DNA from 3 places in the Actinopolymorpha sp. B9G3 genome. Region 1 is predicted to be linked to each of the others. Evidence: predicted binding sites of a transcription regulator. Region 1 holds the regulator's gene; each other region holds the start of a gene.
What was found. Region 1 encodes LexA, which represses DNA repair genes until DNA is damaged. Its sites were predicted from a motif close to TCGAACANNTGTTCGA; they were not measured.
Positions count from the first base shown of each region.

Region 2: the regulator LexA is predicted to act here: its motif matches at 1,093-1,108, upstream of ABNF93_RS25810 (beta-glucosidase).
Region 3: the regulator LexA is predicted to act here: its motif matches at 3,411-3,426, upstream of ABNF93_RS29880 (Rv2578c family radical SAM protein).

Region 1 covers NZ_JBEEAB010000002.1:569,658-576,290, forward strand. The annotation lists gene ABNF93_RS05705 (ATP-dependent DNA helicase) at 1-955, shown strand, start outside; gene ABNF93_RS05710 (hypothetical protein) at 956-1,810, opposite strand; gene lexA (transcriptional repressor LexA) at 1,854-2,591, opposite strand; gene ABNF93_RS05720 (LysM peptidoglycan-binding domain-containing protein) at 2,958-3,506, shown strand; gene nrdR (transcriptional regulator NrdR) at 3,853-4,347, shown strand; gene ABNF93_RS05730 (vitamin B12-dependent ribonucleotide reductase) at 4,477-6,633, shown strand, end outside.
Region 2 covers NZ_JBEEAB010000017.1:157,431-164,063, reverse strand. The annotation lists gene ABNF93_RS25820 (HAD family hydrolase) at 1-114, opposite strand, end outside; gene ABNF93_RS25815 (LuxR C-terminal-related transcriptional regulator) at 233-973, shown strand; gene ABNF93_RS25810 (beta-glucosidase) at 1,218-3,668, shown strand; gene ABNF93_RS25805 (sigma-70 family RNA polymerase sigma factor) at 3,719-4,882, shown strand; gene ABNF93_RS25800 (maleylpyruvate isomerase N-terminal domain-containing protein) at 4,967-5,593, shown strand; gene ABNF93_RS25795 (phosphotransferase family protein) at 5,676-6,633, opposite strand, start outside.
Region 3 covers NZ_JBEEAB010000026.1:34,906-41,538, forward strand. The annotation lists gene gmk (guanylate kinase) at 1-299, shown strand, start outside; gene rpoZ (DNA-directed RNA polymerase subunit omega) at 302-592, shown strand; gene coaBC (bifunctional phosphopantothenoylcysteine decarboxylase/phosphopantothenate--cysteine ligase CoaBC) at 603-1,850, shown strand; gene ABNF93_RS29875 (hypothetical protein) at 1,923-2,198, shown strand; gene ABNF93_RS29880 (Rv2578c family radical SAM protein) at 2,245-3,402, opposite strand; gene ABNF93_RS29885 (4a-hydroxytetrahydrobiopterin dehydratase family protein) at 3,530-4,243, shown strand; gene metK (methionine adenosyltransferase) at 4,669-5,865, shown strand; gene ABNF93_RS29895 (primosomal protein N') at 5,908-6,633, shown strand, end outside.

The DNA of each region.
Region 1 (6,633 bases):
ACCGGTCGACCGCCTCCCTGATCCGCCGGAAGGCCACGAACCGGTAGGCGACCAGCCAACAGGTGACGGGCCGGATGGTGACCGCCCAGAAGGTGACCGCCCAGAAGGTGACCGCCCAGAAGGTGACCGCCCAGAAGGTGACCGCCCAGAAGGTGACCGCCCAGACGGAGACCGGTCAGGACGTGCGGCTGGCCGTCACACAGGCGGTGCGAACGCAGAACCCGGCGGCGCTTCCACCGACCCGGCCGCGGCGGCGGGCACGGACGTCGTGGAACCCTTGCCGTGGCGTGCGCTCGATGTCGGTTCGCCGTTCGACTACGGCCGGCAGGCGATCCTCTATGTCGCTCGACGATTGCCGCCGCCGGGGCGTGGTGGCATCTCGGAGCGCACGTTGCAGGAGCTGGCACAGCTCATGGAGGCCTCGGGCGGCGGGACACTCGGCCTCTTCTCGTCCCGCCGCGCCGCGCAGGACGCCGCGGCAGCGGTTCGGGAACGCCTCGGCCTCGAGGTGCTCTGCCAGGGCGAGGGGCAGCTGGCGGAGCTGCATCGCCGGTTCGTGGACGAGCCGCGGACGTCGTTGTTCGGCACCTTGTCGCTCTGGCAGGGACTGGACGTGCCGGGCGACACCTGCCAGCTCGTGGTCATCGACCGCATTCCGTTCCCGCGTCCCGACGACCCGCTCGCCTCGGCCAGGCAGCGCGCCGTCGACGAGGCCGGCGGCAACGGCTTCATGGCGGTGGCGGCGACCCATGCCGCACTGCTGCTCGCCCAAGGCGTCGGCCGGCTGATCCGGCGTTCGTCCGACCGCGGGGTGGTCGCCGTGCTCGATCCCCGGCTGGTCACGGCCCGCTACGGCGGCTTCCTGCGGGCGTCACTGCCACCGATGTGGTTCACGCCCGACCGCGACGTCGCCGTCGGAGCGCTGCAGCGTTTGCGCGCCGCCCGCGACGCCTGATCAGTCCGGCATGCGTACGCAGATCGCGATCGGGGTCTGTTGGCGGCCCTGACCGAACGGGTTGTCCCGGAACAGTTCGCAGAAGAAGCCGGGGCGGCGATCGGTGTCGTGTCCCAATACGTCACGGCCGAGGTCGTTGGAGTCGATGACGACGGTGCCCGCCAGCGTCCCGGCGATGTCCTCGGGGAGCTGGGCAGTCACGGCGTCGGTGATGGCCGTGGCCACCTTGCCAGGGTCCTTGGGCGGAAGCTTCGCCGAGACATTGGACGGGAACGCCGAATAGGACGTCGGGCCGTCGATCGCGTTGACCCGGTGCCCGGCCACGACGTAGAACCATCCGCGCTGGCGGACGGCCTTGCCGACGACACTGGCTGCTGCCGCTGCCAGGATCCTGGGAAGGCCCGCCTCGTTGATCGCCAGCTGCATCGTCCAAGGGCTGCCGAGTCCGATGCCGTGCGGCGTGCGCTGGACCAGCCGGGAGAGGACCCTGGCCGCGGGTCCCGGGTCGATCTCCCAGGTGAAGTAGGACCGTCCCTGCGAGATCGCCACGATCTTCTCGCTCACCACGACGTACCACGGTCCCTCGAAGACCCCGCTGAAGTGGGGACTCTCCGCGACATGGCGCGCGGCATCGCGGACGTAGGCCGTCACGCGGGTCGGCACGTCGTCGCCGCGGGCGAAGAGTTCAGTCTGGAGGGGGATGCGTGCCCATCGCATCCCTTCGACCTCCACGACCAGACTCTTGCCGTCGTTCGGGGCCAACGGCTCCTTCGCCGGCGGTGGATCGTGCGGGACAGCGGACCGCGCGCGGTCAGCTCCTGACGTCGCGTCGGTCCCCGTCGTGGAGTTTGTCATGCTGCTCCCGGTCGTCAGGTGGTGTGCGCGGCACCCTGACAGGTCAGACGCGCCGCAGGACCGCGACGACCTTACCGAGGATCACGGCGTCGTCTCCAGGAATCGGCTCATAGGCCGGGTTGTGCGGCAGCAGCCAGACCTGCTTGCCGCGCCGGCTGTAGGTCTTGACGGTGGCCTCACCGTCGATCATCGCCGACACGATCTCGCCCAGCTCGGCCGTGGGTTGCTGGCGAACCACCACCCAGTCGCCGTCGCAGATGGCCGCCTCGACCATCGAGTCTCCCTTGACCTTGAGCAGGAACAGCTCACCTTCGCCCACCAGCTGACGGGGGAGCGGCATGATCTCCTCGACAGCCTGCTCGGCGAGGATCGGTCCACCGGCGGCGATCCGGCCTACCACGGGCACGAACGCCGGCGTGGGATGAGCGTCACCGCTGTCGGTCTCGTCGTACGTCGTCATCCGGGCACTCGAGACGGCCCGGCGGTGCGTGTCGGGGAACAAGACCTCGAGCGCGCGGGGTCGGTTGGGGTCGCGCCGGATGAACCCCTTGGTCTCGAGGACGCGGAGCTGGTGGGCGACCGATGAGGACGAGGTCAGACCGACGAGCTCGCCGATCTCGCGCATGGCAGGTGGATATCCCCGGTTTTCGACCGACTCGCGGATGACTTCCAGGATTCGGCGCTGCCTGGGCGTGAGGCCGGTGGCGTCCGGCGGCCCGTCGGGCAGTTCGCGCACGGCCGCGGTGGAGGAGTCGCGATCGGACTTCTTCCGCTTGGGCATAGCGGTGTTCTCCTTCCGAGGGTTTCCAGGAAGGGCTCCCGGGTTCCCGCCGGGTGCCCACATCGAGGAGCGTAGGGCCTCCGCCATCCACTTTCAAACATCTGTTCGACGGCGTGTCGCGAGCGTGTCGCGGACCGTGCAGGACGCCGGTCGCGCCCACCCGGCCGATGGGGGGTCTGCCTGGCCGACGTGGGCGGGGCTGGTCCTCTCTTATGGGAGAACCTGTGGCCTCGAACCTATTTTCGACCCTGCGGTCTGGCGGGCTGTCGGTGGGGTGGTGTAGAAAATCGTCCAGACGTTCGATCGAACAGTCGTTCGACGTCGAGCAAGGTCGAGGTTCGTTCCCTCGCCGTAGGAGGTCGGCACATGAGCAGCAGTGCGCCAGTCGTGCACATCGACGAGTTCCGTTCCCGGCGGACCTCTCGGGCGGGCGCGCCCCACCTCCCGGAGGCACTGTCGGGCAGTGGACGGCTCGAGGCGGTCCCCCGCAGGGCCGCCGCCGAGCGCACTCCGGCGCGAGCCCGGCGCGGTCCACGGCCGCGGTTGGTGCGGGCGTGTCATCGAGGGCTGGTGGCGGGTGAGCCCGTGCAGGCGCCGGTCACCCTGACCCGGCGGGGCCGGGTCGCCGTTCTGGTGATGACGCTGGTCTTCCTCGCGCTCGGCGTCCTCGGCTCGGTTGTCCTGTTGCAGGGCGCGTCGGCCGCCGACGCGGGCTCTGACGGTGGTCAGTCGGTCCGGACCAGGACGGTGACGGTGGCGCCAGGGCAGACGCTGTGGGAGATCGCCGCACGAGTGGATCCTGATGCCGACATCCGGGCCACGGTCGAGGAGATCTCCCGGCTCAATGGCCTGACGAGTGCCGGTGACCTGGAGATGGGCCAGTCACTCGTGGTCCCAGTTCGTTCCGGTGGCTGACATCGCCGCCCCGAAGGTCTGGCCGGCGACACGCCCGACTATCGCGGGTTCTGTCCCGCCTTGCGCCACCTGACCTGCAGCGACGCGGGGAGAGGAGTGTCGCCGGCGCGTCGAAGCTTGCATGGGTCTGGCGACCGACGTACGGTACCCCTAGATATGGTAGTTACAGAGCTGTAAGTCGTCCACAGGTTGTGATTCGAAGCCCACAGGTTCTCCCCAGGGAATCCACAGTCTCATCCCCAGGAGAAGCGCGATCTGGGCCCCGAACCAGGACATGTCGGGCAGATCTTGACGGCAGGGCCCGATCATCTGATCACCGCCGCCTGGACCCCGAGGAGCGCGCGTCATGCACTGCCCTTTCTGTCGACACCTCGACAGTCGCGTCGTCGACAGTCGTACGACCGACGACGGCACCGCGATCCGGCGCCGTCGCCAGTGCCCTGAGTGCGAGCGTCGCTTCACGACCGTCGAACAGGTCACCCTCGCCGTGGTGAAGCGCTGCGGAGTGACCGAGCCGTTCAGTCGGGACAAGGTCGCGGCCGGTGTGCGCAAGGCGTGCAAGGGACGGCCCGTCGACGAAGATGCCCTCGCGCTCCTCGCACAGCGCGTCGAGGACGAGATCCGGGCTAGCGGTTCGGCCGAAGTTCCGTCGCACGAAGTCGGGCTCGCGATCCTCGGTCCGCTGCGGGAACTCGACGAGGTCGCCTACATGCGGTTCGCAAGTGTCTACCGGAGCTTCGGGAGCCTGTCCGACTTCGAGACCGAGATCGCGCTTCTGCGCGCCGAGCGGGCCGAGACGGTTCCCGAACCCACACCCGAGCGGGAATCCGCCCACCCCTAGGAGCAGGGCCACGACGGCCGAACGGGACCAGGTGGAGAACGGCTCGCCACAGACCCGTTCCTGGGCAGGCGAGGGGAAGCGTCCGGACCAGGAACACCAACACACCAGAAGGAACCAAGGAGAGGCAGCATGACGGAGACGGTGAGCGGCTCAACCCGCGGGGGGGCGAGGGGACGTACGAATAAGGGGCTGAAGATCTCGAGGGTCTTCACGAAGCCCGGTTCGCACCCCTACGACGAGGTGACCTGGGAGCGCCGTGACGTCGTACAGCAGAACTGGAAGACCGGCGAGACCGTCTTCAGCCAGAAGGGCGTGGAGTTTCCCGACTTCTGGTCGGTGAACGCCTCGACGATCGTCACCACGAAGTACTTTCGGGGTGCCGTCGACACCCCGCAGCGGGAACAGAGCCTGAAACAGCTCATCGACCGGGTGGTCAAGACCTACCGACAGGCAGGCGAGGAGCACGGATACTTCGCGACTCCGGCAGACGCCGAGATCTTCGACCATGAGCTCACCTGGATGCTGCTGCACCAGTACTTCAGCTTCAACAGCCCCGTCTGGTTCAACGTCGGCACGCCGTCGCCGCAGCAGGTGAGCGCCTGCTTCATCCTGGCGGTCGACGACTCGATGGACTCGATCCTCAACTGGTACAAGGAAGAGGGCCTGATCTTCAAGGGCGGCTCCGGCTCGGGTGTGAACCTCTCCCGCATCCGTGCCAGCCGCGAACTGCTCTCCTCCGGCGGCACGGCGTCCGGGCCGGTGTCGTTCATGCGCGGTGCGGACGCCTCGGCCGGGACCATCAAGTCCGGCGGGGCGACCCGGCGCGCGGCGAAGATGGTGATCCTCGACGTCGACCACCCCGACGTGGAGGAGTTCATCGAGACGAAGGCGCGCGAGGAGGACAAGATCCGCGCGCTTCGTGACGCCGGCTTCGACATGGACCTCGGCGGAGCCGACATCCACTCGGTGCAGTACCAGAACGCCAACAACTCCGTGCGGGTCTCCGACGAGTTCATGCGTGCGGTCGAGGACGGCGCGCCGTTCGGCCTGCGGGCCCGGATCACCGGGGACGTTCTGGAGAAGGTCGACGCCAGGGGGCTCTTCCGCAAGATCTCCGACGCGGCATGGGGTTGTGCCGACCCCGGCCTGCAGTACGACGACACGATCAACGACTGGCACACCTGCCCCGAGACCGGTCGGATCACGGCGTCCAACCCGTGCTCGGAATACCTTCACCTGGACAACTCCTCGTGCAACCTCGCCTCGCTCAACCTGCTGAAGTTCCTGACCGATGACGGGCGCTTCGAGACCGACACCTTCGTCAAGGCGGTCGAGCTCGTCATCACCGCGATGGACATCTCGATCTGCTTCGCCGACTTCCCCACCCAGGCGATCGGTGACACGACGCGGGCCTACCGCCAGCTCGGCATCGGCTACGCCAACCTCGGCGCCCTGCTGATGGCCACCGGGCACGGCTATGACTCCGAAGGCGGCCGGGCGCTCGCGGCGGCGATCACCTCGCTGATGACGGGCACCGCCTACAAGCGGTCCGCCGAGCTGGCGGGGATCGTCGGTCCGTACGACGGCTACGCACGCAACGCCGAGCCGCACAAGCGGGTCATGCGCAAGCACGCCGCTGCCAACGACGCCGTACGCTCGATCGGGGCGATGGACCGCGAGGTTCTCAAGGCGGCAGGCGCGGCCTGGGACGGCGCGTTGAAGATCGGCCAGAAGAACGGCTACCGCAACTCCCAGGCCAGCGTGATCGCACCGACCGGCACGATCGGTCTGGCGATGGACTGCGACACGACCGGCGTCGAGCCTGACCTGGCGCTCGTGAAGTTCAAGAAGCTGGTCGGCGGCGGGTCGATGCAGATCGTCAACAACACGATCCCGCGCGCGCTCGACAAGCTCGGCTACCAGCAGGAGCAGGTCGAGGCGATCGTCGAGTACATCTCCGAGCACGGCCACGTCATCGATGCACCAGGGCTCAGGCCGGAACACTACGAAGTGTTCGACTGCGCCATGGGCACTCGGGCGATCAAGCCGATGGGCCACGTGAAGATGATGGCGGCGGTGCAACCGTTCGTCAGTGGCGCCATCAGCAAGACCGTGAACATGCCCGAGACGGCGACGGTCGAAGAGGTGGAGGAGATCTACTTCCAGGGTTGGAAGCTCGGCCTCAAGGCACTCGCGATCTACCGCGACAACTGCAAGGTCGGTCAGCCGCTCTCCGATGCGCGGGCGAAGAAGAAGCCCGCGTCAGAGGGGTCCAGGGCAGGCACC
Region 2 (6,633 bases), on a different contig from region 1:
GAGGATGAGCCCGTCGAAGTCGAACACCAGGGCCTCGAAAACCGGGGCCTCGAACGCCGGCATGGGTCGCGGTTCAGCCGGGCCGTCACCGTCCTGCACCTCAGATCTCTCCACGACGACCATTCTGGGTTGTCGTAGGTCCGACGTGGTCGACGACCCGCGGAGGCGCCCTCGGATGCCCCGGGCGTCGAGGGGGAGGTAATTGCCCGGGCGGGCCACCTAGGCTCCGGGCATGGCAGCGCGCGACAACCGTCGGGAGCCCCGGCCACGTGGCCGCCCGCCGCACCCTGACGTGCTGACGCCCACCGAGTGGGCGGTCCTGCTGAAGGTCCGGGAAGGGCTAGGTAACGCCGAGATCGCCCAGATCCGCGGATGTCGCGTCGACACCGTGAAGTACCACGTCGCGAACATCGTCGGGAAGCTGCAGCTCACCGACCGGGCAGCCCTGCAGCGCTGGTCCGGCCGACCACTCGGGGACGAGCCAGGGCCCGGGATCGACCTCGCCCGGGCCGAGAGGAGACAGAAGATGGCCACCACGACCGCACCAGGCACGCTCACCGGGATCGCACCGATGTTCCTCGTCGACGACGTGGCGAGGACCGCCGAGTGGTACCGCGACCACCTGGGTTTCGACATCGGCGACTACCTCCGCGAGGACCACGCGCATGGCCGAATGCACGAGAGCCTCGGTGAGCCCGTCTTCGCGATCCTGCACCGCGACGGCCAGCGGGTGATGCTGGGGCGGACGACGGAGCGCGGCAGGGGCGTGCACTCCAACCAGGACTTCAAGAAGATGTCCTGCGACGCGTACTTCTGGGTCGAGGACGTCGAGGCGTTGTACGCCTATGCGAAGGCGGCCCGCGTGACCTTCCTGCAGGACCTGCACGACCGGTACTACGGCCTGCGCGAGTTCCAGCTCAGGGACTGCGACGGTCGGGTTCTCACCTTCGGCGGAGACCTGCCTGGCAGCTGAGCAGTCCCTGACGTGGACGGAGCTGGGTTCCTCCTGTTTGGGAGAAACACCTGGAGCGCGGTCGTCGTCCGGCTGACATTCAGAACGTTGGCCTCGGGACGGCATCGGATCAGGCATTGGCGACAACCCGTTCGAACCCGTCGATCCCTTACCCGGTTGGACTGTCCTACGTCCGGCGCCCCTGGTGACGTGACCCCAGGGCCGGCCATACTCGAAGGCCCGCGTCCCAGAAGGAGTCCACGTCATGCAGATCGAGGCCATGGAGATCGAGTCCGCCGTTGACAAGGCGCTCGCGCGCCTGGACCTCGCGACGAAGGCGAGCCTGCTTGCCGGCAAGGACGTCTGGTCGCTCCCGGCTGTGCCCGAGATCGGGTTGAAGTCGCTGGTGATGTCCGACGGGCCGATCGGCGTACGCGGAACCCGGTGGACGCCCGACGACCCGTCGATCGCGCTGCCCAGCCCCACCGCGCTCGCGGCGACCTGGGATCCGGAGCTGGCCCGGCGTGTCGGGCGGCTGCTCGCCCAGGAGGCGCGCCGCAAGGGCGTGCACCTGCTGCTGGCGCCGACGGTCAACCTGCACCGGAGCCCGCGCGGTGGTCGGCATTTCGAGGCGTACTCCGAGGATCCGTTCCTCACCGGCCGGATCGGGGTGGGCTACGTCGCGGGTGTGCAGGACGGCGGCGTCGGTGTGACCGTCAAGCACTATGTGGCGAACGACTCCGAGACCGACCGGTTCACCGTCGACGTGCGCGCGTCGGACCGGGCGCTGCGCGAGCTCTACCTCGCGCCGTTCGAGGCGATCGTGCGCGAGGCCGGCGCCTGGGGTGTGATGACGGCATACAACAAGGTCGACGGCACGACGATGACCGAGCACGACGGGCTGGTGAACGGCGTGCTGAAGGGCGAATGGGGCTTCGACGGGGTGAATGTCTCCGACTGGACCGCGGCCCGCGACACCGTGGGTGCGGCGCTCGGTGGTTTGGACGTCGCGATGCCCGGGCCGCGGACCGTCTTCGGCGAGGCACTGGCGCGCGCCGTCGAGGAGGGCAGGGTGCCCCTGACCGTCGTCGACGAGGCCTGCCGCCGGGTGCTGCGGCTGGCGGCGCGGGTGGGTCTGCTCGCGGGCGCGGGACCTGTCGTGGCGCCCGAAGCGCTCCCGGAACCGGTCGACGGCGAGGGCCTCGCGCGTGAGGCGGCGAGCCGGTCGTTCGTCCTGCTCCGTAACGACGGCCTGCTCCCGCTGGACCCGGGCCGGCTCACGCGAGTGGCGGTCATCGGTGCGGCCGCGGCCGAGGCGCGCGTCCTCGGCGGTGGTTCGGCACAGGTGTTCCCGGAGCGGGTCGTCTCGCCGCTCGACGGTCTCCGGGCGGTCCTGCCCGAGGTGACGTACGCCGTCGGCGCGGATCCGCGGACCAAGCTCGCTCCCGCGGCCGGCGACTTCGGGCTGCACGCGGTGTTCCGGGCCGCCGACGGCACGGTCCTCGGTACGCAACCGCTCCAGGACGGCTCTGCCCGCTGGCTGGGCGACCTGCCGGACGGAGTAGACCTCGCGGCCCTGGACAGCGTCGAGGTCGCGGGCGAGTTCACACCAGCCATCGCTGGCACCCACCGGTTCGGGATCGCCGGTGTGGGGGACTACCGGCTCGTCGTCGACGGTGTGGAGCGGTTCGCCGGCCGGCTGGAGGCCGACAGCGACGATCCTGGCGCGGCGCTACTGAACCCGCCGGAGCTGCGCTTCGACGTCGACCTCTCGTCCGGACGTCCGGTCCAGGTGTCGCTGACCCACCGGGTCGCCCGTGCCGAGGACCGCGACGAGGGTGCGTTCATCACGTTCCGGCTCGGCCATGCCACTCCGACGCCTCCGGCGGACGCGCTGATCGAGCAGGCCGCTGCGGCTGCCGGAACCGCGGACGTCGCGATCGTCGTGGTGGGAACGACCGAGGAGGTCGAGTCGGAGGGTTTCGACCGGTCGAGCCTCGCGCTCCCCGGACGTCAGGACGAGCTGGTCCGGAAGGTCGCGGCCGCCAACGCACGCACGGTGGTCGTCGTCAACGCCGGCTCGCCGGTGGAGATGCCGTGGCGCGACGAGGTGGCGGCCGTCCTGCTGGTCTGGTTCCCGGGCCAGGAGGCCGGCGCGGCCCTGGCCGACGTACTCACGGGAGTCGCCGAGCCCGGCGGGCGGCTGCCGACCACCTGGCCGGTGGCCGCGGCCGATTGCCCCATCCTCGACGTCGAGCCGGTCGCCGGTGTGCTGGCGTACGACGAAGGGATCTTCATCGGATACCGCGCATGGCAACGCCGGGAGGGCCCCGCCCCGGCGTACTGGTTCGGGCACGGTCTCGGTTACACCGACTGGTCGTACGACACCATCGACGTACGACCGGCGAGCGATCCGGATCTCGCCGAGGTGACAGTCGGCGTCCGCAACACCGGCACCCGGGCCGGCCGGGAGGTCGTCCAGGTCTACCTCGCGGCCGAGGCGCCCGAACCCGAGCGGCCCGCCCGCTGGCTCACCGGTTTCGCGAGCGTCAGCGCGGCGCCGGGAGAAGCCGCCGAGGTGACCGTCACCGTGCCTCGCCGGGCCGCCGAGGTCTGGGACGACGGCTGGACACTCGTGCCCGGAACCTACCGGGTGGAGGTCGGCAGAAACGCCGCCGACGTCCGGGTCACCGCACCGCTGGCGCTCGGGTCCTAGAAACGCGGACCCGCTTGGGTCGGAGAAACCCGGACAACAACCGTCCCGGGATGGTCATCGCTCCGGGTCCTTCGTACGTGTACAACGTGATGGACATGCCGAGCGACGACTACGACGAAGGGCACATTCGGAGTTTTACGGGAGCCTTTCCGGACCTGTTCCCGCGGGCGGTACGCCTGGCCCGCCGGATCCTCACCGACCAGGCATCGGCCGAGGATGTGGCGGCGGAGGCCCTGACTCGTGCGTACGCGGCCTGGGACCGGATCAACACCTCCGCCGGCCACCGCACCGCATGGGTCCTGAGGGTCACCACCAACCTGGCCATCGACGTCGTACGCCGGCGGGCGAACCTGGAGAGAGTGACCGAGGCGTCGCCCTTCGAGCTCGAGACCCTCGGATCGTCACCGGGCCAGGTGGACGAGCAGGACGCCGCCACCACCCGACTGGTCCTCATCGACGCGATGCGCGGGTTGCCACGCCGCCAGCAGGAGGCGATCACCCTGCGGTATCTCGCCGGCCTCAGCCAGGTCGAGACCGCCCAGGCGCTCGGCGTCAGCACGGGAACCGTGGCGAGACATGTCCATCGCGGTCTCGCCGGCCTTCGGACCCACCTGGCCGAGTTGCAGCCGGCGATAGCAGGGATCACGGAACTCGTCGAAGGAGGACGCATGAAGATCAGTTCGTTGCAGGAGGCAGTGGAGCTGCAGGGCACCGACACCGTTCTCGAAGCGCACGTGACCGGGGTACTGCCCGGCGAGTGGGGGTGGAGCGTCGACGTCGGAATCCCCGCCGTCCTTGTCATGCGCGGACGACGCCACAGGCCGATTGGCGACGACGACCTGTCCGCGCTCGTGGGCGAGGACGTCGACTGCGTGGTCGCCGAAGTCGACCTGGACCGCGAACGCATGGTCGTGGCGCGGGTGATGAGTGGTGTGGACGAGGAGGAGGAGTACGCCCGACGCCACCGGCTCGTGGCCGGGATTCGGCCCGGCGAGCTGCGGTCGGGACGGGTGCACTCGCTCGTACCGTTCGGTGCGTTCGTGGACATCGGTGGCCTGCATGGACTGGTGCACGTGTCGGAGCTGGGGCGGTCGGTCGACCATCCGGGCGAGGTCCTTCAGGTCGGCCAGGACGTGGACGTCGAGGTCCTCGACACGAACGTCGAGCTCCAGCGGGTCGCGCTCCGCCTCCATCAGATCGCCTCAACGCAGTGAGACTCCCGCCGCCTCCTCGTGTCCGGCACGGTTCGGGCGTACGGCACCATGGGAAGCTGCCGTGCGACGAAAAAGGCGGGTGTGATGGGAGTACGTAGCGACTATCTGGCCGTTGCCGACTCGGCCGTGGCGTTGCTGAAGGATTTGGCGGTCGCGTCGAAGTGGGACGGACCGAGTGCGCTCGAGGACTTCAGCGTCGGAGGGCTCGCGTTCCATCTGGCCAACCAGATCTTCCATGTCCCGCAGACGACACCGTCCTCCGGTCCGGCGATCTCGCTCGCGGAGAACTACGCCCGGGCCGCCTGGGTCGGCAAGGACGCGTCGCACGAGGTGAACGTCGGGATCCGCCAGCGCAGCGAGAACGACGCCACAGAAGGCGTTTCGACATTGATCAGCCAGGTCGAGGCCGCGCTCGCCGAGGTCAGGGCGTTGATCGCCGAAGCACCCGAGGACCTTGTCGTCCACATCGAACGGGCAGGTTGGGACCTGACATTCGACGACTTCCTGACGACCCGGCTGATGGAGCTCGTCGTCCATTCCGACGACCTCGCGGTGAGCGTGGGAGTTCCGACGCCTCCCGTGCCCGAGTCGGCGGCGCGGACGGTCGTGGATCTGCTGAGCGGGATCGCGGTACGACGGCACGGTGCGACGGCGGTGATCCGGGCTCTGTCCAGGGCCGAACGCGCGCCCTCGACGATCGCCGCCTTCTAGCGCGGACGGTCAGCTCTCCCTGGCTCTGGCCCCGGCCCGGAATGGCTGGTGGCCGCCGGCGCCTTCGGACACGCGCCGGTCCTCAACCGGGCTGGGCAGCCAGTTCGGCGATCCGGCTGACCCGCGCGGCGACCACCGGGTGGTCGCGGGGGATACCGCGTTCGGGAGCGAGCCAGCCACACAGTTCAGGAAGACCGTGTACCACCGCCGACCGCCTGATCGACTCCAGGTGGTCGGGCGGCAACGGCTGGACCCGCTGGTAGCCCTCGAGCAGCACCGGCAACAGCGGGACGCCCAACACCTCCGGGGCGTTGAGATGGAAGAACCCGAGGTCGAACAGGGAATCAGTACCTCGGATCTCGCCGAAGTCGATGAGTCCGGTGTACGCACCACGCTGGACGAAGATGTGGGCCAGCGTGAGGTCACCGTGCGCGAGGGTGGCGGCCGGCACGGGGCGGGCGATCTCCTGCTCGACCAGCCGTTCGATGGCGTCGAGAGTCTCGGTGCTGAAGGCGGTGGCGAGTGGACCCGGCCATGTGTGGCGTGGCGGAAGGCCGTCGATGACGAAGCTGCCGTAGGTGTCGAGCTGCGCCTGTAGCGGCCCGGGTCCGCGCCGCTGGATCCAGCCGAAGCCCTTCACCGGATGCTGGTTGAGCCGGGCGAGGTCGGCGCCCGCCTCCTGGAGTGCCGTGGTCGCACCCGACCGGACCGAGACCTGTTCGAGGGGGACGCCGTGGATCTCGGTGGTGATGAGGACAGAGCGCCCGAGCGCGGGGTCGAACGGCTCGACGTGGACCGGCTCGGGAACCCGGACACCCAGCTGGCGGAGCTGGCGGAAGAGCTCCGCCTCCGCCTCGAGATTCTCATCGGCCTCCTCCGCGAGCCGGAGATAGAACGTCTCGCGGTCGCGGCGCAGACGGTAGACCTGGGTACGGAGGCCGTCAGGTGTGCGCTGACAGGAGACAGGCACCGTGGTGCCGAACGCCCTGGCGACGAGGGCGTCAAGAGCAGCCTGGTCGACGTCGGGCTTGCGGGCGAGC
Region 3 (6,633 bases), on a different contig from region 1:
CCTCGGGCCGGCCGGCGCTACTGGAGATCGACCTGCAGGGTGCAAGGCAGGTGCGGAAGACCATGCCGGAGGCGCTTTTCGTCTTTTTGGCCCCACCAGACTGGGACGAACTGGTACACCGCCTCACCGGTCGCGGGACGGAGACCGCCGAGGAGCAGGCGCGCCGGCTCGAGACCGCGCGCGCTGAGATTGCGGCGGAGAAGGAGTTCGACGTCACGGTTGTCAATACCGATGTCCATACTGCGGCGGAAGAGTTGGTAGCCTTAATCAGCTCCCACCCCAACTCTTCGGAGGCATGAGCGTGTCCGGCACCCAGCCAGCGGCCGAGGGCATCACCTACCCGCCCATCGACGACCTGCTCCAGAAGACCGACTCGAAGTACAAGTTGGTCTTGTTCTCCGCCAAGCGCGCTCGCCAGATCAACGCCTACTACGCCCAGCTGGGCGAGGGCCTGCTCGAGTACGTCGGACCACTGGTCGATACCCACGTCCAGGAGAAGCCGCTCTCGATCGCGCTCCGCGAGATCAACGAGAACCTTCTCTCGGTCGAGGACATCGAGCCAACGGACGAGGCACCGCCGGCCGCGTCCTGACCGTGGCCCCATGACCGTGGCCTCGTCAGCGGCCGTTCCGTCCGCACCGGTGGTCCTCGGCGTCACCGGGGGCATCGCGGCCTACAAGGCCTGCTCCCTGCTCCGTCTGTTGGTCGAGTCCGGCCATCCCGTGCGGGTCGTCCCGACCGAGAGTGCGTTGCGCTTCGTCGGCGCGCCGACCTGGGCCGCTCTGTCCCACCAGCCCGTCCACACCCAGGTGTGGGACGACGTGCACGAGGTTCCGCACGTGCGCCTGGGCCAGGAGGCCGGCCTCGTGGTGGTCGCTCCGGCCACCGCCGACCTGCTCGCCAAGGCCGCGCATGGGCTCGCCGACGACCTGTTGACGTCGACACTGCTGACGGCCCGCTGCCCGATCGTCTATGCGCCGGCGATGCACACCGAGATGTGGGAGCACGCGGCGACGCAGGCCAATGTCGCGACGTTGCGTGCCCGCGGTGCCCTGGTGGTGGAGCCGGCCGAGGGACGCCTGACCGGCGCCGACACCGGCAAGGGCCGGTTGCCGGAGCCGGAGCAGCTCTTCGAGGTGTGCCAGACGGTGCTCTCCCGCGGCGGGGGCGTACTCGACCTTGACCTGGCCGGGCGCCATGTCGTTGTGAGCGCCGGTGGCACCCGCGAGTTCCTCGACCCGGTGCGTTTCCTCGGCAATCGTTCGTCCGGCCGCCAGGGCTACGCACTCGCCCGCACCGCCGCGGCCCGCGGAGCGATCGTCACGTTGGTGTCGGCCAACAGCACCCTCCCGGACCCGGCCGGCGTCAAGGTCGTCCCAGTGGTGTCGGTGCGGGACCTGCGTGACGCCGTGCTCGCGGCGGTCCGCGACGCGGATGCGCTGGTGATGGCCGCAGCACCCGCTGACTTCCGGCCGGCCGCGTACGCCGATCACAAGATCAAGAAGACCGACGACGTCTCCGCACCCACGATCGAGCTCGTGCAGAATCCCGACGTGCTCGCCGAGATCTCCCACGATCGACCGCGCCCGGGTCTCGTGGTCGTGGGGTTCGCCGCAGAGACTGGCGACGCACATGGAACGGCGCTGGAGCACGGGCGTACGAAGCTCGCCCGCAAGGGCTGCGACCTCCTCGTGGTCAACGAGGTGGGTGCCGGTCGGGGGTTCGAGGAACCTGACAACGAGGCCGTCATCCTCGACGCCGGCGGGCCGGAGACGCAGGTTCCCCGCGGGCCCAAGGACGCGCTGGCACACCGGATCTGGGACCTCGTTGTCCAACGCTGGTCGAGCTGAGCGTCCGGCACCGGCAACCACGGCAGCACCCGAACCTGTATCGGCCGCCCACTGATCGTTATCATGCGGCGGATGGCTCTCACAGTGGGATTGGCGCTACTCGGCGTCGTCATCGCGTTCGGAGCCGGCAAGCGATGGCAACACAGCCGGCGCGCGGTCGCCGATCACAAGCTCGCCCGCACGGGCGTCCGCACGATGCGTCGGAACAAGTGGTTGTCGTTCCGCGCCTCCGTGGTCATCGTCGTTCTGCTGGTCGCCTATCTCGTCGGCGTGTTCAACCTCGCCATCGACGGTCGCGGCGCCGGCGAGCCAGGACCATCGCCGAGCCCCACTGCGAGCAGGCGCTAGACGCCGGACGTCGCCGTCGGTGCCTGCTGCTCGACCAGGCGATGCCTCAGAGCAGGGTGAGCTGCTCGGGTTCGTCCGCCCCACTCGGCCGGCTCGGGGTCGCGGCCGCGAGCGCTCTCGCCTCCGTGGGTGATGCCGGCACCTGGCGCGCCCGGTTGCGCTCGGCCTTGTCCATGCCGTGCCGGCTCACGGCCTTCTTGACCCGCTCGGTCACGTCGTGCTGGTAGTCCTTCGGCAGGTACGAACCTCGCCGGTAGAGCGCGCGGTAGCGCGGTGCCAGGTGCGGAAACGCCTGGTCCAACCAGGCGGCGTACCACTCGCGGGCACCGGGGCGCAGGTGCAGGAGCAGGGGAGTGACGCTGGCCGCACCGGACTCGGCGATCGCCGCGACGGTCGCGTCGATGGACTCGTCGGTGTCGGTGAGGAACGGCAGGATCGGCGCCATCAGGACACCTACGGTGAAGCCGGCGTCGGTCAGCGTACGGACGGCATCGAGGCGACGGCGCGGGCTCGGCGTCCCGGGTTCGACCGAGCGCCACAGCGCGTCATCGACGAAGCCGACCGAGAACGACAGTCCGACAGCTGTCACCTCCGCGGCCTCGCGGAGCAGAGGAAGGTCGCGCAGGATCAGCGTCCCCTTGGTGAGGATCGAGAAGGGATTGCGGAAGTCGCGCAGCGCACTGATGATCTGCGGCATCAGCTGGTAGCGCCCCTCGGCGCGCTGGTAGCAGTCGACGTTGGTGCCCATCGCGATGTGGTCGCCACGCCACTTCGGTGCCGCCAACTCCCGGCGTACGAGCTCACCTGCATTGACCTTGACGATCACCTTGGTGTCGAAGTCACGTCCGGCGTCGAGGTCGAGGTAGGTGTGGGTATTGCGGGCGAAGCAGTAGGTGCACGCATGGGAGCAGCCGCGGTAGGGGTTGATCGTCCACTCGAACGGCACCCGGGAGCGCCCCGGCACCCTGTTGATGACCGACCTCGCCCGGATCTCGTAGAACGTCATCCCGGCGAAGCCCGGCGTGTCGAAGGTACGCGTCACCGCGCCCGGGAGAGCGAAGGGAAGAGCGTCGGCCGGCGCGTTGCGGATGGCCGGTCCGGTGGCTGAGCCGGCACCGTTCTGGTGGGGACTGCCGCTTCCGACCGAGCTGTCGGTGAGGTCGCGACCTTCGGGGTCGGCGAACGTGAGGTTGTCCCAGCGCACACAGGCATTCGAACACACGTACGAGCACTTGTCCAACGCCGACTCGGGTGAATCCCGCCGTCAGGAGCCGGGACGCCGCTCACGCGGTGTCCGTCCGGCGTCGGTGCCTGGTGCCAGGATGCGCCGCATGGACGAACCTTCCGACGCCGCGGGCCAAGTACTCACCCGCCAGGAGATCTCCGCTGCAGTGAGCGGGTGGGGATGGCGCTATGTCCTCGGGGTGGTGCGCACCTCGATCCAGGTGCGGTCGCTCGCCGAGGCGGCCAGGGTCGCGGCCACCGTGGTCGACGCCTGTGGTGGCGACGTCGACGGTCGCCTGACGATCGACGTGCGGCGCTTCCGCGTGGTGCTGTCCCTGCAGTCGTCGGCCACGGCCTCGATCACGTCGCGCGAGATCGAACTGGCCGGCCGCATCTCGTCGACTGTAGGTGAGCTGCAGCTGTCCACGACCCCGGACGTCGGTACGGACGCGCCACGATCGGTCCAGCTCGTGGAGCTCGGAATCGACGCGCTCGACATCGCGCTGATCCGCCCCTTCTGGAAGGCGGTGATGGGATACGCCGACGAGCCTGGCGCGTCAGGTCCGCAGGACCCGCTCGTCGATCCGATCGGCCAGGGTCCCGCGATCTGGTTTCAGCAGATGGACGCGCCACGCCCCCAGCGCAACCGCATCCATCTCGACGTCTCGGTCCCACACGACGAGGCGGCGGCTCGGATCCAGGCTGCGATGGACGCAGGCGGCAGGGTGCTCTCCGATGCGGCCGCGCCGGCCTTCTGGGTGCTGGCCGACCCCGAAGGCAACGAGGCCTGCGTCTGCACGTGGCAAGGACGGGACGGCTAGGTCGATTCCGGCGGCCCAGCCGTCGTGTGGTCCCGCGCGAGTCGTGGTTTCCAGAGGTCTCCGGTCGTCGTGTCTCACCTCTCGAACGGCCGCGTTCGACATTTTCTCCCACGCTGACGTGTGGACCGGGCCGGTGTGGTCCCTCTCGCCGGTCCGCCTGGCTTCGCTGATTTCCTCACGATTCGTACCAACCGGACCACTGAAGGTGTCGTCACGCTCAGCATTCGGCCGGCGGCATTCAGGATGAAACGCACCCCATTGGTACGCCAGTGCCGGTGTCTCTCGTTACGCTGGGCTGCACCCACAAGACGAGCACACCTTCGTCGCGCTGGTCCAGCGCACCGCGGGCGACGCCGTCCGCGCCTTCGCACCGCCGCGGAGGCACGGTGCCACCTGACGGAACAGTGCCAACAGAAAGGACGCCCGTGTCGCGACGCCTGTTCACCTCCGAGTCCGTCACCGAGGGTCACCCGGACAAGATCGCTGACCAGATCAGCGATTCAGTCCTCGATGCCCTCCTGCGGGACGACCCGCTGAGTCGGGTCGCGGTCGAGACTCTGGTGACCACCGGCCTCGTGGTGGTTGCCGGTGAGGTCACCACGAAGGCCCAGCCCGCCATCACCCCGATCGTCCGCAATCGCATCCTCGACATCGGCTACGACTCTTCGAACAAGGGCTTCGACGGTGCGTCGTGCGGGGTGGCCATCGCTCTTGGCACGCAGTCGCCCGACATCGCCCAGGGTGTCGACGGTGCCTGGGAGGAACGCACGGACGGTTCCACCGACCCGATCGACCAGCAGGGTGCAGGCGACCAGGGCATGATGTTCGGCTTCGCCTGTGACGAGACACCCGAGCTGATGCCGTTGCCCATCACACTGGCCCACCGGCTGTCCAAGCGACTGTCCGACGTACGCAAGGACGGCACACTCCCTTACCTTCGGCCCGACGGCAAGACGCAGGTCACGGTCGAGTACGACGGCGACCGTCCGGTCCGCGTCGATGCCGTCGTCGTCTCCACCCAGCACGCGGCCAACATCGACCTCGACAACATGCTCACGCCCGACATCCGGACGCAGGTGGTCGAGCCCGTGCTCGGCAACTTCGACGTCGACACGTCGAGCTACCGGCTCTACGTCAACCCGACCGGGCGGTTCGAGCTCGGGGGACCGATGGGCGATGCCGGGCTCACCGGCCGCAAGATCATCGTCGACACCTACGGCGGCTACGCGCGGCACGGCGGTGGCGCCTTCAGCGGCAAGGACCCGACAAAGGTCGACCGGTCCGCTGCCTACGCCATGCGATGGGTGGCCAAGACCATCGTCGCGGCTGGGCTCGCCAAGCGCTGTGAATGCCAGGTCGCCTACGCCATCGGCAAGGCCCAGCCGGTCGGCTTCTACGTCGACTGCTCCGGCACCGAACAGGCGCCGCTCGACGTGATCGAGAAGGCCGTGCTCCAGGTGTTCGACCTTCGCCCGGCGGCGATCATCCGCGATCTGGACCTGCGGCGCCCCATCTACACCGAGACGGCTGCGTACGGTCACTTCGGGCGTCTCGAGCCGCAGTTCACCTGGGAGCAGACCGACCGCGCCGCGGACCTTCGTAGCGTCGCCGGCGTCGGCTGACACCTGAGTGGGCGTGTCCGTGAGGTGGCCTAACCTCTCGGCATGACCACCGACGACGGGGGCCGACCGGGCGGCGAGAGCAACCCAGACGACGGCGATCAGCCGGACGACGGTGGCCAACTGGCACTGGTGCGGGCGCGGGTCCGACGGACCCGCGCCCGCCCGTCACAGGCGCCCGCGCCCTCCCTGCCGATCGCGCGCGTGGCGGTCGACACACCGCTCGCCCATCTCGACCGGCCGTTCGACTACACGGTGCCCGAGCGCATGCATGAGACCTGCGTGCCGGGCTGCCGGGTGCGGGTCCGGTTCGCCGGTCAGGACCTTGACGGTTACGTTCTCGATCGGGTGGCCGAGTCGGCGCATCGGGGCCGGTTGGCTCCGCTGCGTCGAGTCGTGTCCGCGGAGCCGGTGCTCGCGCCCGAGGTGGCCCGGCTGGCGAGGTCGGTCGCCGACAGGTACGCCGGGACACTCGCCGACGTCCTGCGCCTCGCCGTACCGCCACGGCACGCGCGGGTCGAGGGTGAGTCGCGGCCCGCGCACGTCGGGGACGAGACGGACCGGTCGGGTGCGGACCGGTCGGAGCCGGCGGCAGGCGACGAACCGGCAGACAGACCGGCACAACACGAACTGGCGGGCGACGCGGACCACGGCGCGACTCGGTGCGAAGGGCCGTGGGGGAGCTATGAGGCTGGCCCGGCCTATCTCCAGGCGCTGCGTCGGGGTGATGCGCCGCGCGCCGTGTGGAGCGCTCTGCCGGGCGAGGACTGG